Regions from separate parts of the Streptomyces sp. NPDC013157 genome, predicted to be linked through region 1. Evidence: riboswitches for the same ligand, from Rfam matches in the RefSeq annotation. Region 1 holds a riboswitch; each other region holds the start of a gene.

What was found. A riboswitch is a leader RNA that binds a small molecule or an ion and turns the genes downstream of it on or off. The one in region 1 is predicted to bind cobalamin.
Region 2: another riboswitch for cobalamin. It lies ahead of ACFY6U_RS08230 (CbtB-domain containing protein); the one in region 1 lies ahead of ACFY6U_RS47855 (ribonucleoside-diphosphate reductase subunit alpha).
Region 3: another riboswitch for cobalamin. It lies ahead of ACFY6U_RS16075 (cobalamin biosynthesis protein); the one in region 1 lies ahead of ACFY6U_RS47855 (ribonucleoside-diphosphate reductase subunit alpha).
Region 4: another riboswitch for cobalamin. It lies ahead of ACFY6U_RS36895 (prenyltransferase/squalene oxidase repeat-containing protein); the one in region 1 lies ahead of ACFY6U_RS47855 (ribonucleoside-diphosphate reductase subunit alpha).

Annotation. Positions count from the first base shown of each region.
Region 1 covers NZ_JBIBAK010000026.1:25,339-32,787, reverse strand. Annotated here, with positions in the region: gene ACFY6U_RS47865 (ATP-binding protein) at 1-1,827, opposite strand, end outside; gene ACFY6U_RS47860 (GNAT family N-acetyltransferase) at 1,993-2,499, shown strand; cobalamin riboswitch at 2,517-2,677, shown strand; gene ACFY6U_RS47855 (ribonucleoside-diphosphate reductase subunit alpha) at 2,799-5,174, shown strand; gene ACFY6U_RS47850 (ribonucleotide-diphosphate reductase subunit beta) at 5,174-6,181, shown strand; gene ACFY6U_RS47845 (hypothetical protein) at 6,094-6,336, opposite strand; gene ACFY6U_RS47840 (helix-turn-helix domain-containing protein) at 6,430-7,395, shown strand; gene ACFY6U_RS47835 (cytochrome P450) at 7,435-7,449, opposite strand, start outside.
Region 2 covers NZ_JBIBAK010000002.1:619,356-626,804, forward strand. Annotated here, with positions in the region: gene ACFY6U_RS08215 (BTAD domain-containing putative transcriptional regulator) at 1-2,552, shown strand, start outside; gene pgm (phosphoglucomutase (alpha-D-glucose-1,6-bisphosphate-dependent)) at 2,580-4,220, opposite strand; gene ACFY6U_RS08225 (CbtA family protein) at 4,492-5,247, opposite strand; gene ACFY6U_RS08230 (CbtB-domain containing protein) at 5,270-5,491, opposite strand; cobalamin riboswitch at 5,528-5,669, opposite strand; gene ACFY6U_RS08235 (enoyl-CoA hydratase/isomerase family protein) at 5,686-6,792, opposite strand; gene ACFY6U_RS08240 (hypothetical protein) at 6,944-7,141, opposite strand; gene ACFY6U_RS08245 (EfeM/EfeO family lipoprotein) at 7,226-7,449, shown strand, end outside.
Region 3 covers NZ_JBIBAK010000004.1:611,997-619,445, reverse strand. Annotated here, with positions in the region: gene ACFY6U_RS16095 (class II aldolase/adducin family protein) at 1-418, opposite strand, end outside; gene ACFY6U_RS16090 (lysozyme) at 615-1,373, shown strand; gene ACFY6U_RS16085 (anion permease) at 1,549-2,805, shown strand; gene ACFY6U_RS16080 (hypothetical protein) at 2,824-3,051, shown strand; cobalamin riboswitch at 3,236-3,378, shown strand; gene ACFY6U_RS16075 (cobalamin biosynthesis protein) at 3,478-4,419, shown strand; gene ACFY6U_RS16070 (cobyric acid synthase) at 4,416-5,948, shown strand; gene cobN (cobaltochelatase subunit CobN) at 5,945-7,449, shown strand, end outside.
Region 4 covers NZ_JBIBAK010000015.1:244,601-252,049, forward strand. Annotated here, with positions in the region: gene ACFY6U_RS36875 (ECF transporter S component) at 1-161, opposite strand, end outside; gene ACFY6U_RS36880 (ABC transporter ATP-binding protein) at 158-1,777, opposite strand; gene ACFY6U_RS36885 (CbiQ family ECF transporter T component) at 1,774-2,802, opposite strand; gene ACFY6U_RS36890 (SCO2322 family protein) at 3,302-3,931, opposite strand; gene ACFY6U_RS36895 (prenyltransferase/squalene oxidase repeat-containing protein) at 3,928-5,151, opposite strand; cobalamin riboswitch at 5,260-5,391, opposite strand; gene ACFY6U_RS36900 (phosphotransferase) at 5,446-6,096, shown strand; gene ACFY6U_RS36905 (antibiotic biosynthesis monooxygenase family protein) at 6,093-6,461, opposite strand; gene ACFY6U_RS36910 (hypothetical protein) at 6,556-7,449, opposite strand, start outside.

The DNA.
Region 1 (7,449 bases):
GATCCCGCTCCCCGGATCCGGCAGCCCCGCCTCCCGTGCCCGGGACAACAGCACCAGCGCGATGAGCAGTTCCCGGCTGGGACCGGGCGGCTGCAGCGCCTCTTCGACCAGTTGGCCGGCACCCCGCTCCCCCAGCTGGTTCAGCAGCCGGTAGCCGAAGTAGGCCTGGATGATGCTGTGCGGGAACCGGACCCTTCGCTCGGAGCCCTCCACCAGCTTGAGCCTGCCCGCCTGGGCCGCGAGACGGGCGAGGCCGGCCTGGCACTGGTCCAGGTTCCCCGCGCGCAGCCGTCGGCGTTCCTCGTCGCCGAGCCGTTCGCACAGCGCGTCCCAGATCTGCCGCCGGTGCCAGTCGGAGAGGGCGTTGCCGTGTCTGCCGTAGTGGTCGAACGTCCGGTCGGCCCAGACGCGTTCCGCCAGGGCCAGGGCGCGCCGGGCCGGACCCGGGTGCAGGACCTCCGGGTCGAGCAGCTCCGGGAGGCCGACCTCCAGCTTGTCCTGGAGCAGTCCGACACAGGCCAGGGCCGAGACCAGTTCGAGGGCGTCACGGCGCTCCTGCGGGGCCAGCGCGACATCCTCCCGCAGCTTCCCCTCGCACAACGCCTCGGCCCAGCTCTCCATCAGCCACAGCCGCAGGGTGGCCCGGTCGCGGCCGCGGGCGTTCAGGTGATGGGGATCGTGGTGCCGAAGGTCCTGTTCCAGGGCGCCGCGCCGGTGGAGTTCGCGGGCGATCTGGAGGTAGATCGGCGACTCGGTGACCTCCGCCGTCTCCACGATCCAGTCCACCCGGCGCTCGTCGCCCTCCGGTACGCCGGCTTCGACGAAGCGCACCGCCGCCTCCTCGCCGAGCGGTTCCAGTTCGACGATCGCGGCCGAGGTGTTCTCCAGCGGACTGTGCGGCCGGGAGGCGATGACCAGGGGCAGCTTCTCCTCGTGGGCGCGTTCGATGGCCCGGCGGATGATGTTGTCCCGGTTCTGCTGCTGGTGGCCGTCGTCGAGGAGGGCCTCCTCCAGACCGTCGGCGAGGACGACCGGCTTGTCGTCGGCGAGGAGTTGCTGCCAGACCCGGTCGGTCTTGGTGCGCGCCAGGATGCCCTTGGGCGCCTCGTCCGCGAAGCGCCGCCTGGCCAGGAGTTCGAAGTTGAGGTCGGCACCGTCCACCGCGTCGCGGAGCCGGATCGGCACCGGGACGGCGTTCTGGTGGGCCAGGAGTTCGGTGAGCCGTACGAGGACGGCGGTCTTGCCGGCGCCGACGCCGCCGACCAGCAGATAGGGCCGACGCGTGTCGCGCTCCCGCAGCCGTTCGGCGATGACCTGCGCGACCTCGTCCCTGCCCACGATCTCGGCGGTGTCGGGGCCGGCGGTGGGCACCAGCTTGCGGGGATCCCGCAGCGCCTTGGCGAGATAACGCCGTTTGGTCCAGCGGTACCACCAGAACAGGAACAGTGCGGCGGCGACGGAGGCGGCGAGGATCGGACCGACGAACTTGATGACGGTTTCGAAGCCGACGTCGTTGTGCCGCCGCCATCCCTCGAACCAGGTCGTACTGCCGCTGAAGAGGATGTACAGCCCCTCGACGATCCAGGCGAGCAGTGCCAGCACGGCGACGATCCAGATCGCCCTGGTGACGTTGGCGTAGGAGACCCACCGGTGCCACTTCCTGGGACGGGTGGCGCCGCGGTGGGCCTCCATACGGATCGTCAGGGCGTGCCAGCGGCCCACGAGACCGGCTCCGACCCGGTTGCCCGCGCGCCGCAGGCCCAGTGTCGCCATCGGCGCGTCGCGCGGTTGCTCCTTGCCGGGCGGGTGACGGACGACCCTTGTCATGGTGCCTTCTCCTTGCGCGTTCCCGGAGTGGTTCTCGGAACGAAGGGCCCCCGCGGGCACCGGCACCTCCTTCCATGGAAGCACTCCCGGCACAGCCCGCAACCCGGGCGCCCCACCGGGGAAAACGGGAGGTTCCCGCATGCGGGAGTCCGGCAGACTCGCACCATGGACATCACGATCCGGCCCGTGGACCCCACCGAACACGCCGCACTCGGCGAGCTCACCGCCCAGGCCTACCTCCGGGACGGCCTCCTCGACTACGGCGAGGGCGACGCGTACCTGCCCGTGCTGAAGGACGTGGCGAGCAGGGCGGCCGCCGCCGAGGTGCTCGTGGCGGTGGAGGGCGAAAGGCTCCTCGGCGGCGTCACCTTCGTCCCCGGCCCCGGCCCGATCGCCGACATCGCCCGCCCCGGCGAGGCCGAGATCAGGGCGCTCGCGGTCGCACACGAGGCCCGCGGCCGAGGTGCCGGCGAGACTCTCGTCCGCGCCTGCATCGACCGCGCCCGGGCCACGGACGGCTGCACGGCCGTCGTCCTGTCGAGCCAGCGCGCCATGCACACCGCCCACCGGCTCTACGAGCGCCTCGGCTTCGTCCGCACACCGGAGCGCGACTGGAATCCCGTGCCGCACCTGGACGACATCACTCTCCTCACCTACGAGTTGACGCTCTGACACCGCCACGACACAACATCTGGGGGTGGCATCGCGGCCCGGCACCAGATGTATGCTCATGCTCGCTGTCGCCGCAGGGGAATCCGGTGTGAATCCGGAACTGTCCCGCAACGGTGTACTTGTGCATGTTCGTGCACAGGAGTCAGTCCGAGGACCTGCCGACAGCACGCCCAGCCACCCGGTTCGGGCGTTCTGACGTCCGGGCCTCGTGGAGTGGGCCAGGGTCTCGACGCGTGCCCGCGCGCTCGTGCTGCCCCCTGCCCTCCGCCAGGCCCGTGCCCAGCGAGGGAGAGCCCCACGTGACCATCGCGCCAGCCGACCCGGCTTCAGCGACCAGCTCTGCGGAATCCGCGGCGGACGACGGTCCCGGTACCGCGTTGCTGCGGACCCTGACCGAGCTGACCGCCGACCTCCCCGACGCCGACCCCGGCCGGGTCGCCGCCGCCGCGTTGCGGGGGCGGTCCGCGCGGGCCGACGAGTCGGAGTTGCGCGAGCTGGCCACCGAGGCCGCCGCCGGTCTCATCTCCGAGGACCCCGCCTACTCGCGGCTGGCCGCACGTCTGCTCACCGTCTCCATCCGCGCCGAGGCCGCCTCGCAGGGCGTGACGTCCTTCGCCGAGTCCGTGGCGGTGGGCCACCGCGAGGGCCTCGTCGCCGACCGCACCGCCGAGTTCGCCCGGCTGCACGCGGCCCGCCTCGACGCGCTCGTCGACCCGGCCGCGGACGACCGCTTCGGCTACTTCGGCCTCCGTACGCTCCACAGCCGGTACCTGCTCCGGCACCCGATCACCCGCAAGGTCATCGAGACGCCCCAGCACTTCATGCTCCGGGTCGCCGCCGGTCTCGCCGAGGACGACACCGTCAGGTCGGTGGACGAAGTCGCCGCGCTCTACGGGCTGATGAGCCGCCTCGACTACCTCCCGTCCTCCCCCACCCTCTTCAACTCCGGCACCCGGCACCCCCAGATGTCGTCCTGCTACCTCCTCGACTCCCCGAAGGACGAGCTGGACTCGATCTACGACCGCTACCACCAGGTCGCCCGGCTCTCCAAGCACGCCGGCGGCATCGGTCTGTCGTACAGCCGCATCCGCTCGCGCGGGTCGCTCATCCGCGGCACCAACGGGCACTCCAACGGCATCGTGCCGTTCCTGAAGACGCTGGACGCCTCGGTCGCGGCCGTGAACCAGGGCGGCCGGCGCAAGGGCGCCGCCGCGGTCTACCTGGAGACCTGGCACTCCGACATCGAGGAGTTCCTGGAGCTGCGCGACAACACCGGTGAGGACGCCCGCCGCACCCACAACCTGAACCTCGCGCACTGGGTCCCGGACGAGTTCATGCGCCGGGTGAACGCCGACGAGCCGTGGTCGCTCTTCTCCCCCGCCGACGTACCGGAACTCGTCGACCTGTGGGGCGAGGAGTTCGACGCGGCCTACCGCAGGGCCGAGGCGGCGGGGCTGGCGCGCCGGACCATCCCGGCCCGCGACCTGTACGGCCGGATGATGCGGACCCTCGCGCAGACCGGCAACGGCTGGATGACGTTCAAGGACGCGGCCAACCGGACCGCCAACCAGACGGCCACCCCCGGTCATGTCATCCACTCCTCCAACCTCTGCACGGAGATCCTGGAGGTCACGGACGACGGCGAGACGGCCGTCTGCAACCTGGGGTCCGTGAACCTCGGTGCGTTCGTCGACACGACGGCCGGTGACATCGACTGGGAGCGGCTCGACGAGACCGTCCGCACCGCCGTGACCTTCCTCGACCGGGTCGTCGACATCAACTTCTACCCGACCGAGCAGGCCGGCCGGTCCAACGCCAGGTGGCGGCCGGTGGGGCTGGGCGCGATGGGGCTCCAGGACGTCTTCTTCACACTGCGGCTGCCCTTCGACTCCGCCGAGGCGAAGGCCCTCTCCACCCGGATCGCCGAGCGGATCATGCTCGCCGCGTACGAGGCCTCCGCCGACCTCGCCGAGCGCAACGGTCCACTGCCGGCCTGGGAGAAGACCCGCACCGCGCAGGGTGTGCTGCACCCCGACCACTACGGCGTCGAGTTCACCTGGCCGGAGCGCTGGGCGGCGCTGCGCGCGCGGATCGCGACCACGGGCCTGCGCAACAGCCTCCTGCTCGCCATCGCGCCCACCGCGACCATCGCCTCGATCGCGGGCGTGTACGAGTGCATCGAGCCGCAGGTCTCGAACCTCTTCAAGCGCGAGACGCTGTCCGGTGAGTTCCTCCAGGTCAACTCCTACCTGGTGCAGGACCTCAAGGACCTCGGCGTCTGGGACGCCCGCACCCGGGAGGCGCTGCGCGAGGCCAACGGCTCGGTGCAGGACTTCGTCTGGATCCCGCAGGAGGTGCGCGACCTCTACCGCACCGCCTGGGAGATCCCGCAGCGCGGCCTGATCGACATGGCCGCCGCCCGCACCCCGTACCTGGACCAGGCCCAGTCCCTGAACCTCTTCCTGGAGACGCCGACCATCGGCAAGCTCTCCTCGATGTACGCGTACGCCTGGAAGTCGGGCCTGAAGACGACGTACTACCTGCGCTCGCGCCCGGCGACCCGGATCGCCCGCGCCGCCCAGGCCCGAGCCACCGTCCCCGTCCAGCAGGCGGCCCCCGAAGACGCCGTCGCCTGCTCCCTGGAAAACCCCGAGTCCTGCGAGGCCTGCCAGTGATGTCCAGCAAGAACCTTCTCGACCCCGGCTTCGAGCTCACGCTCCGCCCGATGCGCTACCCGGACTTCTACGAGCGCTACCGGGACGCCATCAAGAACACCTGGACCGTGGAGGAGGTCGACCTCCACTCCGACGTCGCCGACCTCGCGAAGCTGTCCCCGATGGAGCAGCACCTGATCGGCCGGCTGGTCGCGTTCTTCGCGACCGGCGACTCGATCGTGGCGAACAACCTGGTGCTGACGCTGTACAAGCACATCAACTCCCCCGAGGCGCGGCTCTATCTGAGCCGGCAGCTGTTCGAGGAGGCCGTGCACGTCCAGTTCTACCTGACGCTCCTGGACACCTACCTCCCCGACCCGGAGGACCGCGCCGCCGCCTTCGCGGCGGTCGAGAACATCCCCTCCATCCGCGAGAAGGCCGAGTTCTGCTTCACGTGGATGGACTCGGTGGAGAATCTGGACCGCCTGGAGTCCAAGGCCGACCGCCGCCGCTTCCTGCTCAACCTGATCTGCTTCGCCGCGTGCATCGAGGGCCTGTTCTTCTACGGCGCCTTCGCGTACGTCTACTGGTTCCGCAGCCGGGGTCTGCTGCACGGTCTCGCCACGGGCACCAACTGGGTGTTCCGTGACGAGACGATGCACATGAGCTTCGCGTTCGACGTCGTGGACACCGTCCGCAAGGAGGAGCCGGAGCTCTTCGACGACGAGCTCCGGCAGCAGGTCACCGACATGCTGCGGGAGGCCGTCGAGGCGGAGCTGCAGTTCGCGCGGGACCTGTGCGGTGACGGCCTGCCCGGCATGAACACCGACTCGATGCGCCAGTACCTGGAGTGCGTCGCCGACCAGCGGCTCGGCCGCCTGGGCTTCGCCCCGGTGTACGGCTCGGAGAACCCGTTCTCCTTCATGGAGCTGCAGGGCGTTCAGGAGCTGACGAACTTCTTCGAGCGCCGCCCGTCCGCGTACCAGGTGGCGGTGGAGGGCACCGTCGACCTGGACGAGGACTTCTGAGGCTGCCGCTCCCCGCGGTCCTCGTGGGCCTCCCTGATCTGCCGGTCGATGCGCCTGTCGCGCAGGACGCCGAGCACGGACGGGAGGGCCATGAGGACCAGGATGCCGAGGACCAGGACCATTCCGACGAGACCTTCGATCTGGTTTCCGTTCATGGACACCACTGTCGCGCCGCAGACTCCTTACCGTGAGTGGCAGCACTGCCACACACCCTCGAATTACTGCCAGCGGCGAGGCACACTGGCAGCATGCTGACGAACGTGGCCACGGTGCTCCTCGACGGTGTGCACCCCTTCGAGCTGGGGGTGGTCTGCGAGGTCTTCGGCCTCGACCGCTCCGACGAGGGGCTGCCGGTGTACGACTTCGCGGTGGTCTCGGCGGAGGGGCCCGCGCTCGGCACCCACGTGCCCGGCCTCACCGTCTCCACGCCGTACGGCCTCGACCGCCTCGAAGAGGCCGATCTGATCGCGGTGCCGGCCTCGGAGGCCAATGTCACCAGGGAGCACCCGCCCGAGCTGCTGGACGCGCTGCGCCGGGCGGTGGACCGGGGCGCCAGGGTGCTCAGCGTCTGCTCCGGCGTCTTCGTGCTCGGCGCGGCCGGGCTGCTCGACGGGCGCCGGTGCGCCGTGCACTGGCGGCACGCGGAGCTGCTGGCCCGCCGGTATCCGCGCACCCGGGTCGAGCCGGACGTGCTGTACGTCGACGAGGACCCGGTGATCACCTCGGCGGGCACCTCGGCCGGTATCGACGCCTGTCTGCACATCGTGCGCAAGGAGCAGGGCCCCGAGGTCGCCCGGAAGATCGCCCGGCGGATGGTGGTGCCCCCGCACCGGGACGGCGGCCAGGCCCAGTACATCGAGCGCCCGCTGCCCGAGGGCCCCTGCGACACGGTCGGCGGGGTGCTGGCCTGGATGACGGAGCACCTCGACGAGGAGGTCACCGTCGAGCAGCTGGCCGCCCGCGCCCTGATGGCCCCGCGCACCTTCGCCCGCCGCTTCCAGCAGGAGACCGGCACCACGCCGTACCGCTGGATCCTGCGGCAACGGGTGCTGCTGGCGCAGGAGTTGCTGGAGGGGACGGACGAGACCATGGACGCCGTCGCGAGCCGGACCGGGTTCGGGACGGCGGCCGCGCTGCGGCACCAGTTCGTGAAGTCGCTGGGTACGACGCCGAACGCCTACCGGCGCGCGTTCCGGGGCCCGCAGGCCGCCTGAGCGCGCGCCGGTATCAGGCGTGACCCGCCGGTGGGCAGGTCACCAGGGCACGGG
Region 2 (7,449 bases), on a different contig from region 1:
TAGCCGAGCCCCCCGCGCGCACCGGCCCCGGTCTGTTCGTCGGCAGGGGCCGGGAGTTGCGGGCCCTGGCCGGGGCGGCCCGGGCCGCCCGCGAGGGCGGCGGACTGGTGCTGGTCACGGGCGCGGCCGGCGCCGGCAAGTCCGCGTTCCTCGACCGGGCCGCGGCCCGGCTGCGCGAGGCCGGCTGGCGGGTGGTGGTCGGGCGCTGCCCCGAGTACGAGGGCGCACCGCCCGCCTGGGCCTGGGTGGAGGCGCTCGGCGCGCTCGCCCGCGAGGTGCCGCCGACCGGCCCCGAGGAGCTGGCGGTGCTGCTGCGGGAGCCGCAGGGCACGGCGGCCCCGAGCCGGGACGACGAGGCCAGCGCCGGCCGCTTCCGCATGCACCGCGCCTTCGCCGACTGGCTGCGCGCCGCGGCCTCCCAGGCGCCCCTCGCCGTCCTCCTGGAGGACCTGCACCGGGCGGACGCCGAGACCCTCGCCCTGGTCGAGGCGGCGGCCGCCGTCACCGGGGTTCCCCTGCTCACGGTCGCCGGTTACCGGCCCGCCGAGGTCGGCGAACACCTCCTCAAGACCCTCGCCCACCTCGCCCCGGACGCCCCGCACCGGATCGCGCTCGGCGGCCTGCCGCTCCAGGACACCGCCACCCTGGTGGACGCCGTCTGCGGCGCGCCCGTGGATCCGGCGACCGTGGCGGCGCTCGCCGAACGCACCGGCGGCAATCCGTTCTACGTCCTGGAGAGCGCCCGGCTGCTCGCCGACGAGGGCGCCCTCGTCGCGGTCTCCGAGGTCCCCCAGGGGGTGCGCGACGTGCTGCGCAGGCGCCTCGCCCTGCTGCCCGCCGCAGCCCGGTCCGTGGTACAGCTCACCGCCGTGCTGGGTCTGGAGGCCGAGGTCGCCCTGCTCGTCGATGCCGCCGAGGCGGACGAGGAGCAGGTGCTGGAGGGTCTCGACGCGGCGCTCGCCGCCGACCTGCTCGCCGAACCCGGGCCCGGCCGCGTCCGGTTCGTGCACGCCCTGGTCCGCGACACCGTCTACGCGGACCTGTCCGGCGCCCGGCGCTCCCGGCTGCACGCCCGCGTCGCGCGCCTGCTGCGCCACCACCGGCCCGGTGAACTCACCGCCCTGGCCCACCACTTCGCCCGTTCCGGCAGCACGGCCGACGCCCCGCTCGCCATCGACTACGCGCTGCGCGCCGCCGAGGCCGCCGAGCGGCGCTACGCCCACGACGTCGCCGTCGCCCTGATCCAGCAGGCGATCGACACCCGTACCGCGACCACGGGCGACGACACTCCGCCCGACCGGCTGATCGAGCTGCTGGTACGGCTGCTGGGCGCGCAGGTGCGCACCGGTGCGACCGACGCGGCCCGGCGCACCCGGCAGCGCGCGGTGGAGCTCGCCGAGCAGGCCGACCGCGGCGACCTGGTCGCGGCCGTGTACGGGGCCTGGACCGAGCCCGCGGCCTGGCGCAGCCGGCTCGAAGGGCCGTACGACCGGACCGCTCTGGCCCGCCTCGAACGGCTCGCGGCCGATCCGGGGCTGGACGGGCCGACCCGGGCCCGGGTCCTCCAGGTCCTCGTGGACGCGGTCGCCGCCGAGGACCAGCCCCGGGCCCTGGAGGCGGCCCGCGCCCAGCTGGACCTCGCCCGTGCCGACGGCGAACCCCGGCTGATGGCCGCCGCGTTGATGACCTCGGCACGGCTGCTGCCGCACGAGAACCGGACCGGCACCCGGCCGGCGCTCACCGCCGAGCTGCGGGGCCTCGCCCAGGCCCACGACCTGCCCGCCTATCGCTGGGTCTGCGAGAACCTGGACGCGATGACGGCCGCCGCCCGCAACGACCCGGCCGCCGTGCACCGGCACACCGTGGAGGGCCTGGTCCTCGCCCGCCGCTACCGGCTGGTGTGGGCGCAGGGGCTCAGCGCGGCGACCTCGGCGATGCTGGCCTGCGTGACGGGGCGCTTCGAGGCGGCGGAGGCCGCCTATGCCGAGGCGGACACCCTGCTGCAGCGGGTGGGCGCCCACCACGCCACGGGTCTGCGCACGCTCGGGCTGATCACCGTGCGGCTGGTCCAGGAGCGTGCGGCCGACGTCGAGCCGCTGGTCCGGGCGGTGTACGAGTCGGCGCCCGGCCAGGTCGCGGTGGCGTGGGCGCTGGTCCTGGCGCGCCAGGGCAGACTCGACGAGGCCCTGGCCGTACCCGTCTCCGCGGAACCGCCACGGGACCATCTCTACGGCCTGGAGCTCGACTTCCGCGCCCAGCTCGCCGTACTCCACGAAGACCACGGCGCGGCGGCCGCCCTCCTCGGGCACCTGCGGCCGCTGCGGGAGCAGCTGGCCGGCGCCGCGGGCGCGGCGTACGCGAGCCGACCGCTCGCGCACGCCCTCGCCGACCTGCACCGGCTGCTCGGCGAGGACCGGGCGGCGGCCGAGGGCTACGCGCTGGCCGAACGCACCGCGCTCGCCTGGGGTTCGGCCCACCTCGCGGCCGACACCCGCCGGGCCGCGGCGGACCTGGCCGAGACCCGGGCGCGCCGCCGCACCTTCGCGACCTGACGACCCGGCACCGGGCCACCCCCGTCGTCAGCCGCCGAGCGCGGTGTCCACCACCGCCTTGGCCTCCTCCTGCACCCGGGCCAGGTGGCCGGGACCCTGGAAGGACTCGGCGTAGATCTTGTAGACGTCCTCGGTGCCGGACGGGCGGGCGGCGAACCAGGCGTTCTCCGTGGTCACCTTGATGCCGCCGATCGCCGCGCCGTTGCCCGGAGCCTCCGTGAGGACGGCGGTGACCGGCTCGCCCGCCAGGGTCTCGGCGGTGACCTGGGCCGGGGAGAGCTTGGCGAGGAGGGCCTTCTCCTCGCGGGTGGCGGGGGCGTCGATGCGGGCGTAGGCGGGTTCGCCGAAGCGGGCGGAGAGGTCGGCGTAGTGCTCGGACGGGGTCTTGTCCGTCACGGCCGTGATCTCGGAGGCGAGCAGGGCGAGCAGGATGCCGTCCTTGTCGGTCGTCCAGACCGAGCCGTCCCGGCGCAGGAAGGAGGCGCCGGCCGACTCCTCGCCGCCGAACCCGATGGCACCGCTGACGAGTCCGTCGACGAACCACTTGAACCCGACCGGGACCTCGACCAGTTGACGGCCGAGGTCGGCGGCGACCCGGTCGATCATCGAGGAGGAGACCAGGGTCTTGCCGACGCCGGCGTCCGCCGCCCACTGCTCGCGGTGGCGGTAGAGGTAGGAGATGGCGACGGCGAGGTAGTGGTTGGGGTTCATCAGGCCGGCGTCGCGGGTGACGATGCCGTGCCGGTCCGCGTCGGCGTCGTTGCCGGTGGCGACGCGGAACTCGTCCCGCTTCTCGATCAGCGAGGCCATCGCGTACGGCGACGAGCAGTCCATACGGATCTTGCCGTCCCAGTCCAGCGTCATGAACCGCCAGGTGGGGTCGGTGTACGGGTTGACCACGGTGAGGTCCAGGCCGTGCCGTTCGGCGATCCGGCCCCAGTAGGCGACGGAGGCGCCGCCGAGCGGGTCGGCTCCGATGCGCAGCCCGGAGGCCCGGACCGCGTCGAGGTCGAGGACGCTGGGCAGGTCGTCGACGTAGACGCCCATGAAGTCGTAGCGGCCGGTGGTGGGTGCGGCGAGCGCGCGCTCGTACGGGATGCGCCGTACGTCCTTCATCCCGCCCGCGATGATCTGGTTGGCGCGGTCCTGGATCCAGGAGGTGGCGTCGGAGGCGGCGGGGCCGCCGCTGGGCGGGTTGTACTTGAAGCCGCCGTCGGCGGGCGGGTTGTGCGAGGGGGTGACCACGACGCCGTCCGCGAGACCGGTGGTGCGGCCCCGGTTGTGGGTGAGGACGGCGTGCGAGACGGCGGGGGTGGGGGTGTAGCCGTCGGCGCTGTCGACGAGGACGGTGACGCCGTTGGCGGCGAAGACCTCCAGCGCGGTGACCTTGGCGGGCTCTGACAGGGCGTGGGTGTCCGCGCCCAGGAAGAGGGGGCCGTCGGTGCCCTGGCCGCTCCGGTACTCGCAGATGGCCTGGCTGGTGGCGGCGATGTGGTCCTCGTTGAACGCGGTCGTCAGCGACGATCCGCGGTGTCCCGAGGTGCCGAACGCCACCCGCTGGCCCGGGTCGGACGGGTCGGGGTGCAGCGCGTAGTAGGCCGTGACCAGCCGGGCCACGTCGACGAGGTCCTCCGGAGCCGCCGGCCGGCCCGCTCGCTCATGCGGCATGAGTCCACTTCCTCCGCAGTCGTTGATCGATCGCTGGCCGCCCATCTTTCCTTGTCAGCGGCCACGAACGCGAGTACGGCACCGGCCGCGCGCCGAAGACACGGCGGGTTCACGACCGGTTCACAGCAGGGGTACCGCGGCGGGCGGGCGCTGTTCGAAGACGTCCGTCCACGGCTCGTAGCCGAGGTGAGCGAACGCGGGAGGGCCCCCGGACGGTTCCGGTGGGCCCTCTCGTGTCGTTCGGTGTCGCCGTGGTGTGGCGCGGTGCCGGTCAGTGCGGAGCGGCCACCGTGCGCGCGGCGGCCGGCGCCTTCGCCGGCTTCGGGTTGAGGACGCGCTCGGCCAACTCGCCGAACAGCAGGCCGAATCCGCCCCACAGCACTGCCTGGATGGCGAGCGCCGAGAGCCGGAACCGCCACAGCAGGGTGGCCGGGAAGTCCTTCGGCACCTCGTTGACGACGGGGAGGAACTGGTAGGCCAGCCCGATGACGACCGCGAACGCGGCCACCGCGAGCACGGTCGCCCACCAGGTGCCCAGCCGCGGCTGGAGCCGCTTGCCGAGGATGGCGGCGGCGACCGCGAGGAGCACGCTGAGCAGCATCATCAGGAAGTACAGCGTGGTCCGCTTGCCGATGGTGTCCGGGTCGCCCACCGACGGCGGGTTGGCCGGGTACTTCAGGAACGGCACCACGTACACGGCGGCCAGGGCGCAGCCGGACAGCAGCAGCGCCGTCCCCCGCGCCGAGAAACGGCCGACGCGGCCGAGGGCGAAGCAGTAGGCCAGGGCAGCGATGCCGCCGAAGGCGACCCCGTAGACGAGGACACCGGTGGCCAGGCCTGCGGTGGACTGCAGGGAGCGGGAGACGACCTCCATCTCGTGCTCGTGCGCGTGGGCGTCCTCGAAGCTGATCGCCTTGTCGACGTTCGGCTCACCGAGCAGGTAGGCGACGACGAGGGCGAGCAGGCCGGCGGCCAGGCCGGCGAGCATGCCCCGCACCAGGAGGTTCCGGACCGTTGCGGAGTTCATGGGGGGTACGGCGTCCCTCGCGTCAGTGGCAGGGGAAGCCGAGCAGGTGGCGGGCGTCGTGCACCCACTCGTGGACGTCCGTGCCGCTGAACACGGAGGTGGCGCCCTGCTCGGCGCCGACGAAGTAGAGCAGGATCAGCATCAGGATGCCGAAGAAGACCGCCCAGGGAGCTATCGCGGACAGCGGCAGCTTGGCGGGAACGGCGGGGGTGTTGGCTGTCGGCGGAGCGACGGTCTGCGCCATGGCAGGACCTCCTCTGGGAGTTCGCGTCCCAACTCGGTGGTGCACAGGACGACGGCCACGGGTCTGACTCACGAGCAGCCCGGGGGCTCTCGCATACAGTGGCGCGACCGTTCCGGATTCCCACCGGCTTCCGTCTCGCCGTCGTCGATATCGGACAGACCGTACCGCGTGTCAGGGGCACGGCCAAGACCGCGTCACCAGGCGTGATCTTCGTCTCGCGCCTGGTGGGCGGCCGGTGGGGCGGATCGGGCGGGTGGGGCGAGGCCGAGTTCGCGTTCGCCGAGCGGGGCGAAGAAGCGGTCGACGTCGGCGTCGGCGACCTCGGCGAGGGTGGCCGGGGACCAGTGCGGGGTGCGGTCCTTGTCGACGACCTGGGCCCGGATGCCCTCCACCAGGTCGTGGGTCGCCAGGGTTGCGCAGGAGACGCGGTACTCCTGGTCCAGGACCCGCTCCAGCGAGCCGAGTCGCCGGGCCCGGCGCAGCGCCGCCAGCGTGACCTTCAGGGCGGTGGGCGACCTGGTGAGCAGGGTGTCCGCCGTCTCCTTCGCCGCCGGGTCGCCGTGCGCGAACAGCCGCTGGACGATCTCCTCGACGGTGTCGGCCACGTAGCAGGCGTCGATCCACGCCCGGTGCCCGGCCAACTCCCCGTCGGGCGCCTGTCGTACCTGCCGGGCGAGCGCCTCGGGTACGGGCAGGCCGGCGAGGTCGGCGACGAACGCGGGGATCGAGCCGGACGGCATGCAGTGGTCGGCGAGGCCGCAGAGCACGGCGTCGGCGGCCCCGATCCGGCCGCCGGTCAGAGCGAGATGGGTGCCGAGTTCGCCGGGCGCACGGCCGAGCAGATACGTGCCGCCGACGTCGGGCACGAAGCCGATCCCGGTCTCCGGCATGGCGATCCGTGACCGCTCGGTGGCGATCCGGACGCTGCCGTGCGCCGAGACACCGACCCCGCCGCCCATCACGATGCCGTCCATGACCGCGACGTACGGCTTCGGGTACCGGGCGATGCGGGCGTTGAGCCGGTACTCGTCCCGCCAGAACGCGGCCGCGGCCGACCCGTCGCCGTCCCGGGCGTCGTCGTGGACGGCACGGATGTCCCCGCCCGCGCACAGGCCGCGCTCCCCCGCGCCGCTGATGACGACGGTCTCGACGGCGGGGTCGTGCTCCCACTCCGTGAGCGCCTCGTCGATGCGGCGCACCATGGCGTGGGTCAGCGCGTTGATGGCCTTCGGCCGGTTCAGCGTGAGGTGCGCGGCCCGTCCGTCGACGTGCAGCAGGACGTGTTCCTCGGCGCCGGTCATCCGGACACCTCCGCCGGGCCGCGGGCCACGATGAGGCGCATGATCTCGTCGGTTCCTTCCGGGACGGGTGGACGCGTGGGTCACGGACGATCTTCTCGTGTCCGTCGCGTCCCCAGCACGCCGACCCGTCGAAGGGCGTGCCGCTCGGTGGTCAGGGGCGGCGGCCGGCGGCGACGAAGGGGGCGCCGAAGAAGCGGAGTCGGCCGGTGTCGGCCTCGGCCTTCCAGAAGGCGGTGACGGGGCCTTCGGTGACTGGCGGTGCCCGTGTCCTCTTCAGGCCGGTCCGGCCCGGTACCGAACGGGCGGCTCCGCTGGAGGTCCGGTGAACCGGCAGGGAACTCTTGGTCATGGGTTTCCCTGGACGGCCGTTCGAGTACAAAGGGCTGCCTAACATGAGGCGATCACGAACGGTACGAACCCCCGGGAGCTCGGGATGGTGTTGTCCGGCCTCAGCTGGAGGTCGTTGCGTCCCTGGGCGGTCGTCGGTGTCGCCGTCGTGTGCCTGGTGGCCGGAGTTCTGGCGCTCACGCACGACTCACGCCCCGCGCACGCCGACCCGGCCGCGCTGCCGCACACCACCGTGGAGGTGTCCGCCAGCCGCTGCGGCCGGGGGTGGAGCGCGCCGGTCTCCGGTGTCCAGGTCTTCGACCTGCACAA
Region 3 (7,449 bases), on a different contig from region 1:
CCGGCAGCTCGGGGACGAGCGTGGAGACGGCCGTCGCGTGGACGGCGTGGGTGTGGACGACGGCCCCGGCGTCGGTGCTGCGGTAGATCGCGAGGTGCATCGGCAGTTCGCTGGTCGGGACCAGGGTGCCGAGGACCTGGCGGCCGGCGAGGTCCACGCCCGTCACGTCGTCCGGAGCGAGCCGGTCGTAGGGCACACCCGACGGTGTGACCAGCACGGTGTCGCCGACGCGGACCGAGACGTTGCCGGAGGTGCCGACGACGAGTCCGTCGGAGACCGTGCGGCGGGCGGTGGCGACGAGTTCGAGCCAGGCGTCCGCCTCCTCCGCGCGTACATCCCGCCTTCGCGGCTCCGACACACCTTGTGCGCCGGCCCGTCCGTCCCGTCCGTCGCGCTCGTCCCGCCGCTGCTCAACCATGGCCCGATCCTGTCAGGCGACGCCCCAACCGGCCTGCGCGGCAGGGCACTTTAGGCCGGACGTCCCGAATCCAGTAGAGCGCAAACCGCCACAAAGAGTTCCATTTCCCGGCTTGGCTGAAGATCGCCGAGGATACGCCGATCTTCCAATAATCTCTGGACGATTTTTCGTACACGTCGCCATTCCGGGGGGAAACATGGCCCGTGACCGTATTCCGCCGTCCCGCCACCGCGTCCGCGCCCTCGCGGCGTCCGTGGCGGCGCTCGCCCTCGCGTGCACCGCGACCGCGTTCGCCGGCACACCGGCGTCCGCGGCGAGCCTGCCGAAGGGGCATGACGTCTCCTCGCACCAGAAGAACGTCGACTGGACGAGCGCCAGGGCGAACGGCGCCAGGTTCGTCTACATCAAGGCCACCGAGTCCACCACCTACCGCAACCCGTACTTCGACCAGCAGTACAACGGCTCCCGCGAGGCCGGCATCAGGCGGGGCGCGTACCATTTCGCCCTGCCGGACAAGTCGTCGGGCGCCCGGCAGGCCGCGTACTTCGTGGGCCACGGCGGCACCTGGACGGCGGACGGGTGGACGCTGCCGCCCGCGCTCGACGTCGAGTACAACCCGTACGACAAGAAGCACCGGTGCTACGGGCTGAGCCACTCCGGGATGGTCCGGTGGATCAGGTCCTTCAGTGACGAACTGAAGCGGGAGACCGGCCGGCGGCCGGTGATCTACACGACCACGAACTGGTGGGACCTCTGCACCGGCGGCAGCAGCGCGTTCGCCGCCGACCACGCGCTGTGGATCGCCCGCCACGGCTCCGCGGACGCCGGGACACTGCCGGCCGGATGGTCGTCGTGGACCTTCTGGCAGTACGACAACAGCGGCAGCCTGCCGGGTGACCAGAATCTCTTCAACGGGTCGGCGGGACGGCTGAAGTCGTTCGCCCTGGGCCTCTGACCAACGGGCGACTGGGCCGCCGGACCGGAACCGGGACGGCGGCCTCGCCCCACCCCGCCCACGGCCACCCCGAAAGTCGATCTCATACACCACCAGGACTGCCCCAGTTCACCTTCCGTTCATTCAGGTTGCCTACGGTCCAACAGCCAATGACCTCGAAAGATTGCCTGGGTAAATGGAAAACTTCTCGCTGATCCTCGCGATTGTGGTGGTAACCGCACTCGCGTTTGATTTCACGAACGGTTTCCACGACACCGCCAACGCGATGGCCACGACCATCTCGACCGGTGCGCTCAAGCCCAAGATCGCGGTGGCCATGTCCGCCGCGCTCAACCTGGTGGGCGCCTTCCTCTCGGTGGAGGTCGCCAACACGATCTCCAAGGGTCTCGTCGACGAGAACGGCATTCGTCCCGAGGTCATCTTCGCCGCCCTCGTCGGCGCCATCCTGTGGAACCTGGTGACCTGGCTGGTGGGTCTGCCCTCCAGTTCCTCGCACGCCCTCATGGGCGGTCTGATCGGCGCCACCGTCGCCTCCGCCGGCTTCGGCGCGGTCCACGGCGACGTGCTCGTCACCAAGGTCCTGCTCCCGGCGGTCGCCGCCCCCGTCGTCGCCGGCCTCGCGGCGATGCTCTCCACCCGCCTCTCCTACACGCTCTCGAAGAACGCCGAGGACGAGGCCACCCGCAAGGGCTACCGCGCCGGCCAGATCGCCTCCGCCGGCCTGGTCTCGCTCGCGCACGGCACCAACGACGCACAGAAGACGATGGGCATCATCACCCTCGCGCTGATCGCGGGCGGTGCCATCGCTCCCGGCTCGAACCCTCCCACCTGGGTCATCCTCTCCGCGGGCCTCGCCATCGCGCTCGGCACCTACATCGGCGGCTGGCGGATCATCCGCACCATGGGCACGGGCCTGACCGACCTCCAGCCGCAGCAGGGCTTCGCCGCCCAGACCAGCGCGGCCACCGCCATCCTGGCCTCCTCCCACCTCGGTTTCTCCCTCTCCACCACGCACGTCGTCTCCGGTTCCGTGATGGGCGCGGGCCTCGGCCGCAAGGGCGGCACGGTCCGCTGGTCCACCGCGACCCGCATGATGGTCGCCTGGGTGCTCACCCTCCCCGCCGCCGCGCTGGTCGGCGCGCTCGCCGAGTCCGTGACGGACCTCGGCGACTGGGGTACGGCGGTCGTCGCCGTCTTCCTCGTCGCCTCCAGCGCCGCGATCTGGAAGCTCTCCCGCCGCGAGGTCGTGGACAGCAGCAACGTCGTCGGCACCGAGGAGCCGGCCGGTGTGGTGACCACGGCGATCGCCGCCGTGACCCCGCCGCCCGCGGGCACGGTCGCGGTCACGGACGACCTGACCGCCACCATCCCCGCCCCTGCCTCCACCTCCGCCCCGGCCGCTCCCGCGCCCGACCCGGCCGCCACCGTCTGACCCCGAGGAAGAACCGACATGAACATCGACTGGGCAGCCATCGGCTCCGTCTTCGGCGTCAGCCTCGTGGCCACCGTGGGCCTGGTGACCCTCTTCACCCTCGGCATCAAGGGCCTCTCCGCCCGCGAACGCGCCACCGCCCAGGGCGGCTCCGCGGCCCTGGCCGTCACGGCCGCCTACCTCTGCTTCGCGGCCTGCGCGGCGGCCGTGGCGTACGGCATCCACCTGATCGTGGCGAAGGCCTGACACGAGAAGGCCTGACACGAGAAGGCCCGTCGCTCGAAGGCCCGATACAAAGGGCCTCGTCGGCACCGCGAAGGCTCCTCTCCATCCCCCGGGGAGGAGCCTTCGGCATGCCCCACAGGCCCCGCCGGGCAACTGGTGTGGGCCTTCCCACACACTCCCCTCGCAGGTCAACGCCAGGTTGACGGGTCTTCCGGGGGCGTGGTGGACTTCCGGAGCCATGTACGGCGGCAAGAGAGGAAGCCGGTGTGAATCCGGCGCGGTCCCGCCACTGTCACCGGGGTAGCAATCCCCGGGAGCCAGGAACTCTCACCGCCGGTCTCGTCGAACCAGGGCGCGGACACCCTGAGTGAGGACATAACGCCATGCGCGGCTGCCGATCGAGGTTGAGTACCCGGCCCGTTCCCGACCCCGCGGCCGGCTGAGCCGATGGGTGCCGATCGCGTCTTCGCGTACGGCGCCGCCGCCGGCCTTCTCGGTGATCTGCTGCTCGGCGATCCGCGCCGGGGGCATCCGGTCGCCGTGTTCGGACGGGTGGCCGGGGCCGTGGAGCGGGTGCTGTGGCGGGACCACCGCGGGTGGGGCGCGCTGCACACCGCCGTGTGCGCCGGCGGCGCCGTGGCGCTGGGTGCCGTGGCCCAGCGGATCGTACGACCGTCCACCGCCGCGTCCGTGGTCCTCACCGGCGCGGCCACCTGGGCCGTGGTCGGCGGTACTTCGCTCGCGCGCGAGGCCCGCGGCATCGGGCGGGCCCTGGAGGCCGGCGACGTCGAGGCCGCCCGCGCCCGGCTGCCGCATCTGTGCGGACGGGACCCGCAGGCCCTGGACGCCGACGGGATCGCCCGTGCGGTCGTGGAGTCGGTCGCCGAGAACACGAGCGACGCGGTCGTGGGCGCGCTGGTGTGGGGAGCCGTGGCCGGCGTCCCCGGGCTGGTGGGGTTCCGGGCCGTCAACACCCTGGACGCCATGGTGGGGCACAAGTCGGCCCGGTACCGGCGGTACGGGTGGGCTTCCGCGCGGCTGGACGACCTGGCCGGGTGGCCGGGGGCACGGCTCACCGCCGTGCTGGCCGCGGTGGCCGGGGACGAACGGCGGGGGGCCGTACGGGCCTGGCGGGCCGACGCGGCGAAGCATCCGAGTCCCAACGCGGGGCCCGTGGAGGCGTCGTTCGCGGGGGCGCTGGGGGTGCGGCTCGGGGGGACGTTGTCGTATGCGGGGCGGGTCGAGCACCGGCCCGTGCTGAACCAGAAGGGGCGGGCCGTGGAGGTCGCGGACATCGGGCGGGCGGTGCGGCTCTCCCGTCGTGTCGGTCTGCTCGCGCTCGGCGTGACCGTCGCCGCGCGCCTCGTCGCGAAGGGACGTACGTCATGAGCGGTGGCCTCCTCGTCGCCGGTACCACCTCCGACGCCGGGAAGAGTGTGGTCACCGCCGGTATCTGCCGGTGGCTGGTGCGGCAGGGTGTGAAGGTCGCGCCGTTCAAGGCGCAGAACATGTCCCTCAACTCCTTTGTCACGCGCGAAGGTGCCGAGATCGGGCGGGCGCAGGCCATGCAGGCGCAGGCCTGCCGGGTGGAGCCGACCGCGCTCATGAACCCCGTGCTGCTGAAGCCCGGCGGCGAGCAGAGCAGTCAGGTCGTGCTGCTCGGCAAGCCCGTCGGCGAACTGAGCGCGCGCGGCTACCACGGCGGGCGGCAGCAGAAGCTGCTCGGGACCGTGCTCGACTGTCTCGCCGAGTTGCGGGGCACGTATGACGCGGTGATCTGTGAGGGGGCCGGCAGTCCGGCGGAGATCAATCTGCGCCGGACCGACATCGTGAACATGGGGATCGCCCGGAATGCCGGGCTGCCCGTGCTCGTCGTCGGTGACATCGACCGCGGCGGTGTCTTCGCCTCGTTCTTCGGGACCGTGGCGCTGCTCTCGCCGGAGGACCAGGCCCTCGTCGCCGGGTTCCTCGTCAACAAGTTCCGCGGGGACGTCTCGCTGCTGGAGCCGGGCCTCGACATGCTCCACGGGCTCACCGGGCGGCACACCTACGGCGTCCTCCCCTTCCGGCACGGCCTCGGCATCGACGAGGAGGACGGCCTCCGGGTCTCCCTGCGCGGGACCGTGCGCGAGTCGAACGTCGCCCCGCCCGTCGGGGAGGACGTCCTGCGGGTCGCCGTCTGTGCGATCCCCCTGATGTCCAACTTCACGGACGTGGACGCGCTGGCCGCCGAACCGGGCGTCGTGGTGCGGTTCGTGGACCGGCCGGAGGAGCTGGCCGACGCCGACCTCGTCATCGTCCCCGGCACCCGGGGGACGGTCCGCGCCCTGGAGTGGCTGCGGGAGCGGGGGCTGGCCGAAGCGCTGCGGCGCCGGGCCGCCGAACGGCGGCCGGTGCTCGGCATCTGCGGTGGCTTCCAGATCCTCGGGGAGCACATCGAGGACGAGGTCGAGAGCCGGCGGGGGCGGGTGGAGGGTCTCGGGGTGCTGCCCCTAAGGGTGCGGTTCGCCCCCGAGAAGATCCTTACCCGGCCGGAGGGGACGGCACTCGGCGAGCGGGTCGAGGGGTACGAGATCCATCACGGGGTCGCCGAAGTCGTCGGCGGCGATGCCTTCATCTCTGATGACGGAGGACACAGCCTGGACGGCTGCCGGGTCGGGCAGACCTGGGGCACGCACTGGCACGGCTCCCTGGAGTCGGACGGTTTCCGCCGGGCCTTCCTGCGCGAGGTGGCGGCCGCCGCGGGCCGCCGGTTCGTACCGGCCCCCGACACCTCGTTCGCCGCGCTGCGCGAGGAGCAGCTCGACCGGCTCGGCGACCTGATCGAACAGCACGCGGACACGGACGCGCTCTGGCGGCTCATCGAGTCGGGCGCGCCGCAAGGACTGCCTTTCATCCCACCGGGAGCGCCCGCATGAGCACTGTGTTGTTGTTGTCGACCGCCGACACCGATCTGCTGGCGGCCCGGGCCGCCTCCGGTGCCGACTACCGGATCGGCAATCCGACGCGCGTCGGCGTCGCGGAGGAGCTGCCCGCGCTCGTCGCGGGCGCGGACATCGCCGTCGTACGGCTGCTCGGCGGCAAGCGCGCCTGGGAGGACGGGGTCGCCGCCCTGAAGGCCACCGGGATCCCGACCGTGCTGCTCGGCGGCGAGGCGGTGCCGGACGCCGAGCTGATGGCCGAGTCGTCGGTCCCCGCCGGTGTGGTGGCCGAAGCCCTCAGGTACCTCGTCGAGGGCGGCCCCGCCAACCTCACCGAGCTGGCCCGGTTCCTCTCCGACACCGTGCTGCTGACCGGCGAGGGGTTCGACGAGCCGCAGAAGATGCCCGAGTACGGCGTCCACGGCGAGCGTCCGCTGGTCGAAGGCCGCCCGACCGTCGGGGTGCTCTTCTACCGGGCCCACGAACTGAGCGGCAACACCGCCTTCGTGGACACCCTGTGCGACGCGATCGAGGCGCGCGGCGCCAACGCCCTCCCGGTGTACTGCGGTTCGCTGCGCGGGGCGGACGCCGGGCTGTACGAGATCCTCGCCGGGGCCGACGCGCTGGTGGCCACCGTCCTGGCCGCGGGCGGCACCCACGCCTCCCAGGCCTCGGCCGGCGGTGACGAGGAGGCCTGGGACATCGGCGCTCTCGCCGATCTCGACATCCCTGTCCTGCAAGGGCTCTGCCTCACCTCTTCGCACGCGGCCTGGGACGAGTCCGACGCCGCCCTGTCCCCCATGGACGCGGCGATGCAGGTCGCGATCCCGGAGTTCGACGGACGGCTGATCACGGTCCCCTTCTCCTTCAAGGAGCAGGGGCCGGACGACGTCCCGGTGTACGTCGCCGACCCCGAGCGGGCCGGACGCGTCGCCGGAATCGCCGTGCGGTACGCCCGGCTGGGGCACAAGCCGAACGCGGAGAAACGCGTCGCCCTGGTCTTCACCGCCTATCCGACCAAGCACTCGCGGGTCGGCAACGCGGTCGGCCTGGACACGCCCGCGTCCGCGGTGCGGGTGCTGGACGCCCTCAAGGACGCCGGGTACGGCGTCACCGAGTACCCCTCCGGCGGCGACGAGTTGATCCACCGTCTCATCGAGGCAGGTGGGCACGACGTCGAGTGGCTGACCGAGGAGCAGTTGGCCGCCGCGCCCGCGCGGGTGCCGCTCGCGGACTACCGGGCGTGGTTCGAGAAGCTCGACCCGGAGCTGCGGGACGCGATGACGGAGGCCTGGGGCGAGCCGCCGGGCAGCCTGTACGTGGACGGCGACGACATCGTGCTCGCCTCCCTCCGGTTCGGGAACGTCGTCGTCATGATCCAGCCGCCACGCGGCTTCGGGGAGAACCCGATCGCGATCTACCACGACCCCGACATGCCGCCGTCGCACCACTACATGGCGGCCTACCGGTGGCTCGAGAACTCCTTCGGCGCGGACGC
Region 4 (7,449 bases), on a different contig from region 1:
ACCAGCAGACCCGCGAAGAGCCAGGGCGCGTCCTGGGCGTGCGAGGCGATCCGGGAGGACGGCGGGGCGAGGAACGGCCAGCCGACGGCGACCACCCCGACCGCGCTGACGAGGAGCAGGGCGACGAGGGAGCGGGGGCCGAGCCGCACCGGGCCGGTCACGCCAGGGCCTCGCGGACCTGGGCCACGGTGAGCCACCGCTCGGGCGCGAGGACCTTCGTCACCTGCGGCGCGAAGGACGGCGAGGAGACGACGATGTCGTCGGTCGGCCCGTCCGCGATGACCTCGCCCTCCGCGAGCAGCACCACCCGGTGCGCGAGCTCCGCGGCCAGCTCCACGTCGTGCGTGGCCAGCACGATCGCGTGCCCGTCGGCGGCGAGCCCGCGCAACACGCCCACCAGCCGGGCCTTCGCCGCGTAGTCCAGGCCCCGGGTCGGCTCGTCGAGCAGGAGCAGCGGCGGCCGGGCGGTGAGGACGACGGCCAGCGCGAGGGCGAGCCGCTGCCCCTCGGAGAGATCGCGGGGGTGCGTGTCGTCCGCCACCCCGGGCAGCAGGCCGGACACCAGCCCGCGGCAGGTCCCCGGCGCCGCCCCGGCGTCCCGGTCGGCGGCCGCGCACTCGGCACCGACCGTGTCGGCGTACAGCAGGTCACGGGGTTCCTGCGGGACCAGCCCGACGAGGCGCACGAGGTCGCGCGGGCGGGTGCGGTGCGGGACCGCGCCGCCGACCCGCACCGCGCCGGAGCCCGGCTCGACCAGCCCGACCAGGGCGCCCAGCAGCGTGGACTTCCCGGCGCCGTTGCGCCCCATGAGGGCGACGGTCTCCCCGGCGGCGACGGTGAGATCGACGCCCCGCAGCGCGTCGACCCGGCCCCGGCGGACGCCGAGGGAACGGACCTCGGCGAGGGGAGCCGCGGGGCCGGCCGCGGCGGTCGCGGGCCGCTGCTCCGGGACCCGTCCGCCGAGGCGCTCCCGCAGCCCGGTCGCCGTCGCCCGGCGCCGGGCGTCCCGCACGGTCATCGGCAGCGGCGACCACCCGGCCAGCCGCCCCAGCTCCACCACCGGCGGACACACCGGCGACACGGCCATCACCTCGGCGGGCGTCCCGCACACCGGCGCGGCCCCGGCCCCCGGGAGCAGCACGACCCGGTCGGCGTACTGCACGACCCGCTCCAGCCGGTGCTCGGCCAGCAGCACGGTCGTGCCCAGGTCGTGCACCAGCCGCTGCAGCACGGCCAGCACCTCCTCGGCGGCGGCGGGGTCGAGGGCGGAGGTCGGCTCGTCGAGCACCAGGACCGCGGGATGCGGGGTGAGCACCGACCCGATCGCGACCCGCTGCCGCTGTCCGCCCGAGAGCGTGGCGATCGCCCGGTCCCGCAGTTCGGCGAGCCCCAGCAGGTCGAGGGTCTCCTCCACCCGCCGCCGCATCACGGCCGGGGCGATCCCCAGCGACTCCATCCCGTAGGCGAGTTCGTCCTCCACCGTGTCGGTCACGAAGTGGGCGAGCGGGTCCTGCCCCACCGTGCCCACCACATCGGCGAGTTCACGCGGCCGGTGGGTCCGGGTGTCCCGGCCGGCGACCGTCACCCGCCCGCGCAGGGTGCCGCCGGTGAAGTGCGGCACGAGCCCGCTCACGGAGTTCAGAACCGTCGACTTCCCGGTCCCGGACGGGCCCACCAGCAGGACGAGTTCCCCTTCCGGCACCTCGAAGTCGACCCCCTGCACGGCGGGTCGGGCCGCGCCGTCGTAGGTCACGGAGACGTCCTCGAAACGGATCACGACGGCTCCTCCTCGGGACCCTCGGGAACGATCAGGGCGGGCAGCAGGCCGAGCAGCACGGCGGCCGCGGGCCAGAGCGGAAGCGTGGGGGCGACCAGCGGTACGACACCGGGCTGCAGGGCCGCCGGGTCGCGGACGGACGCCAGGGTGAGCAGGGCGGCGACGGCGGCGCCCGCCCCGGACACCAGCCAGGCCCGCGCGTCCCACGGGTCCGGCCGGTACCGGGTGCGTGGCGAACGCCGGCCGCCCAGCCGCAGCCCCGCCAGCGCGGCGGCCACCCCGGCCGGCAGGACGGGCAGCCCGTAGCCGCCGCCCTCGGTGGTGAGCAGCCCGTACAGCCCCGCGCAGACGCCGAGCAGACCGCCGAGGGTCAGCCCGGCCGTCGTACGGCGGACCCGGTCCGGGACGTCGGCACTGCGGCCGTACCCGCGCGCGTCCATCGCGGCGGCGAGGGCGACCGACCGTTCCAACGCGCCCTCCAGGACCGGGAGCGCGACCTGGAGCAGGCCGCGGATGCCGGAGTCGGGACGGCCGCGCAGCCGCCGGGCGGCCCGCAGCCGCTGTACGTCGGCGACGAGGTGCGGGGCGAAGGTGAGCGCGACGACGACGGCCACGCCCAGCTCGTACAGGGCCCCGGGCAGGGACTTGAGCAGCCGGGCCGGGTTGGCGAGCGCGTTCGCGGCACCGACACAGATGAGGAGGGTGGCGATCCGGAGCCCGTCGTAGAGGGCGAAGACGAGCGCCTCCGCGGTGACCCGGCCGCCGAGGCGGATGCCCTGGGCCCAGTGCGGGAGCGGGACTTCGGGGAGGGTGACGAGGGTGTGCGCGCCGGGGACGGGCGAGCCGAGGACGACGGTGAACGCGAGCCGCACGAGGAGGACGGCGAGGCCGAGCCGCGCGAACGCGGCGTAGGAGCGCGCCCAGGGGGCGGTCCGGCTGCGACAGGCGGCCACGACGTAGGCGGTGACCGCGATGAGCAGCCCGAGGAGGAGCGGGTTGGTGGTCCGCGACGCCGCGACCCCCATCGAGAGCGACCAGAGCCACCAGGCGCCGGGGTGTACGGGTGAGCGACGCTGGTGCCGGGGGACGGCGGGTTTCACTCGCCCGCGCTCGCGGGGTGCCGCTGCGCCCACCCGTGCCGCCCCAGCGGCACGACTGCCCGCAGCCAGAACGTGCCCCGCAAGGGCCGCGAGCCCCCACCGACCCACGGCGGCACGACTGTCCGAGGCTGGAACGTGCCCCGTCAGGGGCGCGCGGAACTGCGCGGGAAGCCCCCACCGGCTCGCGGCGGCACGACTGTCCGAGGCTGGAACGTGCCCCGTCAGGGGCGCGCGGAACTGCGCGGGAAGCCCCCACCGGCCCGCGGTGGTGCGACTGTCCGAGGCTGGAACGTGCCCCGTCAGGGGCGCGGGGAACTGCGGGGGAAGCTCCCACCGGCCCGCGGTGGTGCGACTGTCCAAGGCTGGAACGTGCCCCGTCAGGGGCGCGGGGAACTGCGCGGGAAGCTCCCACCGGCCCGCGGTGTCAGGCATTTCTGCGCCGCCGTGTCTGCCAGAAGGCTCCCGCGGCGAGGAGCACGACAACTCCCACACCGGCCGCCGGTCCGAGCGACGGTCCGCTGCCCGGCGTACCCCCGGCCCCCGCCGTCGCCGTCACCTTCTCGCCGCAGCCCCGGGAGGGATACCCCCCGATCGCGCACAACAACGCGTTCGTGTCGTACCGCAGCGGCTTCGCCACCGTCGCCAGTGCCTCCGCCGTCGTCGCGTCCTCGGACACCACCGCGCAGGCCGTCCGCCGCGCAGGCGGCCGCTCTCCCGACGGCGCGTCCCCCGTCGTACCGAAGTCGACGACCAGCCCCACCCGTTTGCGGCCAGCGACGGCGGGGGTGTCCGCACAGATCGTCCCGAAGTCCGCCGTGCCGCGCGGCTGGGACGCGTCCGCCGAGTCCTCGCTCACCGCGAAGCGGAACCCCTCGACCGACCCGTCGGCGGGCTGCGCGGTCGAGGGGCCCTGCGTGGCGTACGTCCAGTGCGCGCCGGCCCGCTCCCAGAAGGACCAGTAGCGGTAGCCGGTGGCCGCCGCAGGCCCGGCGGCCGTCGCGCACAGCGTCAGCGCGGCCAGGAGCAGCAGCGCCGCACGACGGACCGCGGTCACGGCTGCTGCTGCTTCCGGCGGCCGCTGAACAGGAAGCCGATGCCGATACCGGCGACGAGCCCGGTGCCGACGATCCACCACACGCTGTTGCCCGACTTCTTCCCCTCGCTGTGCTTCTCGGCGTGCTTCGCGGTGGCGGCCTGCGGGGCCGGTCCCGTCGCGTTCAGCGCCGTCACGAGGTTCGTGCCGCCGAAGTCGCGCGGGTCCGCGCCCGTCGCGTGCGCGGCGAGGACCAGCTCGGCGTAGGCCGCGGGCCCGCTCTGCGCCGCCCACGGCGCGGCGTGCGCCTCCAGCCAGGCGTACGGCTTCCGCGCCTGCGCGGTCCAGCCCTGCGCGGCCAGGGCGACGACCGCGTCGGCGGTGTTGCCGTAGTCCGGCTGCGGGGTGGCGCCGGGGAGCGCGGAGACGAGGTGGCCGGTCGTGGACATGGCGTCCGCCAGGTACGCGGCGCCGTTGCGGGCCACCTCCTCCCGCGTGAGCGTCTTGCCGGAGTCGGCGCACGCGGGGCCCTTCGCCGGGGCCTTCCCGGCCGTCGTCACGAACCCCTTGCCGAGGGCTCCGAGCACGCCGGCCGCCGTCGCGTCCGCGTTGGCGGCCAGCTTCCCCTGCTTGTCCGGCTGGTAGGCGAGAGCACCGCCACCGTCCTGGCCGCACGGGAGGGACCACTTGGCGAGGAGGTCGTACGGCGACCTCGGCGCGCTCGCGCCGGCCGCCGCGAGCGCGCCGACGACCACGCCGGTGGAGTTGGTGTCGCTGGGCGAGCCCGGGGTGTAGCCCCAGCCGCCGTCCTTGTTCTGCTGCGACTTCAGCCAGGTCACGGCCTTGTCCGCGGCGGCGTCGTGCCCGCCGACCGCTTTCAGTGCCTGTACGGCGGCGGCCGTGCTGTTCGTGTCGACCGTCACCTTGGCGTCACAGGCCGCCGTCGGCTCGGCGCGGAACGCGGCGAACGCGCCGTCCGCGCACTGCTGCCCGGCCAGCCAGTCCACCGCCTTCACGGCCGGGGTCACCCCCACCGCGCGCTGGGCCAGCAGAGCGAGGGACTGGCGCCAGACGCCGTCGAACTTGGGGTCCGTAGCGCCGTACAGCCCCGACGGGAGCACCGCCGACGCGGACGGTGACGGGGACGTGCTGCCGGCGGCCAGTGCGGTCGTCGCGGGCGTGGCGGTACCGATGACGGCGGTGGCGGCCAGCACTCCGGCGGTGCGGCGGAGAACGGTCATGGTCGGCGGGTGCCTCTCCCTGCGGGGAGCCGGGCAGCGCGGGAGACCCCGGCGGCTCGGCTCCGTAAACCTCGACGGTGCCGTGCGACGACGGGTGCCGGCGCACACGAGCCGATCAACGTCCCGGGCGCGGCGGTCCGGCTTGCCACGGGGCGTGTGGCTCACGGTTGCGGGTCAGCGCCGGAATTGCACCGGCTTCCCCCCGTACGGGTGATGACGACCCGGCTACTTTACCGGCCGCCCCGGGGAAGCTGAGAGGGGGCTGTGCGGGGACCGTTTCGTTATGGTCCTGCCATGACGGGGAGACTGCTCGGTTCAGGGCGTTCGGCCGACGTGTACGAGCTCGACGAGGCCTGGGTGCTGCGCCGGGACCGGGACGGCTGGGGGGACGCGGCCGCCGAGGGCGCGGTGATGACGTACGTACGGGAGTACGGGTACCCGGCGCCCCGGGTACGGCCCACCGGGTCCCGTACCGAACTGGTCATGGAGCGGCTGTCCGGGCCCACCATGCTGGCGGCGCTGCTGGCGGGGGAGACGGGCCCGGCGGAGGGCGGTGCGCTGCTCGCCTCGCTGCTGCGGGAGCTGCACACCGTGCCCGGCCGGGACCCGGCCGACCCCGGCGCCCGGGTCCTCCATCTCGACCTGCATCCGGACAACGTGATGATGACCCCCGACGGTCCCCGGGTCATCGACTGGAGCAACGCCGAGGACGGGCCGCCCGGACTCGACTGGGGCATGTCCGCGGTGATCCTCGCCCAAGTGGCCCTCGGCGCGTACCCGTTGGCCCATGACATGCTGCCGGCCCTGCTCGCCGACCCCGGCGAACTGACAGAGGAGGGACTGACGGAGGCCCTGCGCCGCCGGGCGGCCAATCCGACGATGAGCCGAGGGGAAGTCGAAGTCCTGGGTGCGGCGGGGCAGTTGATACGGTCGATCGCCTTCTAGCCTTCGAGCGCCGACCCCCGCGTGAAGCCGTGGCTCCGCTCCACTTTCGCCACGTGCAGGGTGTAGCTCTCGTACCACTCGGCCCGCCCGCGCTGCTGCGCCGCGCGATGCTCGGCGTCGGTCCGCCACCGGGTGAGCGCCTCGGCGTCGCGGAAGTACCCGACGGTGATGCCCAGCCCGCCGGGAGTCTGTGCGTGGTCCATCCCCAGGTAGCCGGGGATGTCCTTGACCAGGTCCTCCATGCGTGCGTTGGTCTCGCTGTAGCCGCTCTGGTCCTGGGTCCGCACCGTGGTGAAGACGGCCACGTAGTAAGGGGGTTCGTAGGCCTCGACGGGCGCGACAGGCGCTTCCGGGTGATTGCTCATGGCGGCACCGTAGGGCGGGACGCGCCCGGCGATCCAGTTTCTTTCCCGAACGGGATGCACACGGGATCGAACTCCTGACTCTTGGCCAAAACCCTTAGGCCGCGTTCGCGAGCGGGGTGATCTCCGCCGACAGGTGGCGGGCCATGCGGCGCAGTGCGTCGTCGCAGGCGTTCGGGGTCTCGCCCAGCGCCACCCAGAGGGCCAGCCGGTCGGCGGCGGTGGCGTGCGGGCCCGCGGTGACGTGGGTGCCGGTGTGCTGGGTGAGGAGCATGCGGTCGGCGCCGGACTCGTGGGCGGCGTCGGGGGAGAGGTCCAGGCGGTCGAGGCGGCCGGTGGCGGCAGGGTAGGCGAACTGGATCGCGGCCGCCCGCTGCCGGGTGGGCGTCGTGTCGGGCACCTCGCCGGTGGCGAGGGCGGCCGCGGCCTGGGCGAGGTCGACACCGGTGGCCCGCTTGACGAGGAGCGGGATCAGGTCGCCCGGCAGATGCGGGGCGACGTCGGTGACCCGGGGGCCGCGGTCGGTGAGAGTGAGGCCGATGTGCAGGACACCCCGGTCGACGCCGAGGGCGTGCACGGTGCGGTCGACGGCCAGGCGCAGGAAACGGTTGTGCAGCAGGCCGTCGTGGGCGTGCACGGTGTGCCGGAGCGGCTGCCGGGCGGGCGCCGGGCCCAGGGTCGTACGGGTGATGGCGGCGATGCGGATCTCGCCGTCGAGGACGACCGTCTCGGCGGAGACGCGGGGCGCGCCGGGGGCGCCGAGGTCGCCGGGGTCGCCGGTGGGAACGGTGCGGGCGGCCAGCAGCGCGCGCAACACGGGCGGGTCGGTACAGGCTTCGGCCGCGGCGAGGGAGGGGCCGGGCAGCCCCAACTGCCCGGCGATCCTCGCGGCGGCGACCGCGTACTCGCCCGAGTAGGTCAGCACGCCGCGGACCCGGTGCCGGGCCGCGAACCGTACCACCGCCGACGCTGTCGCGCCGCCTTTGCCGGG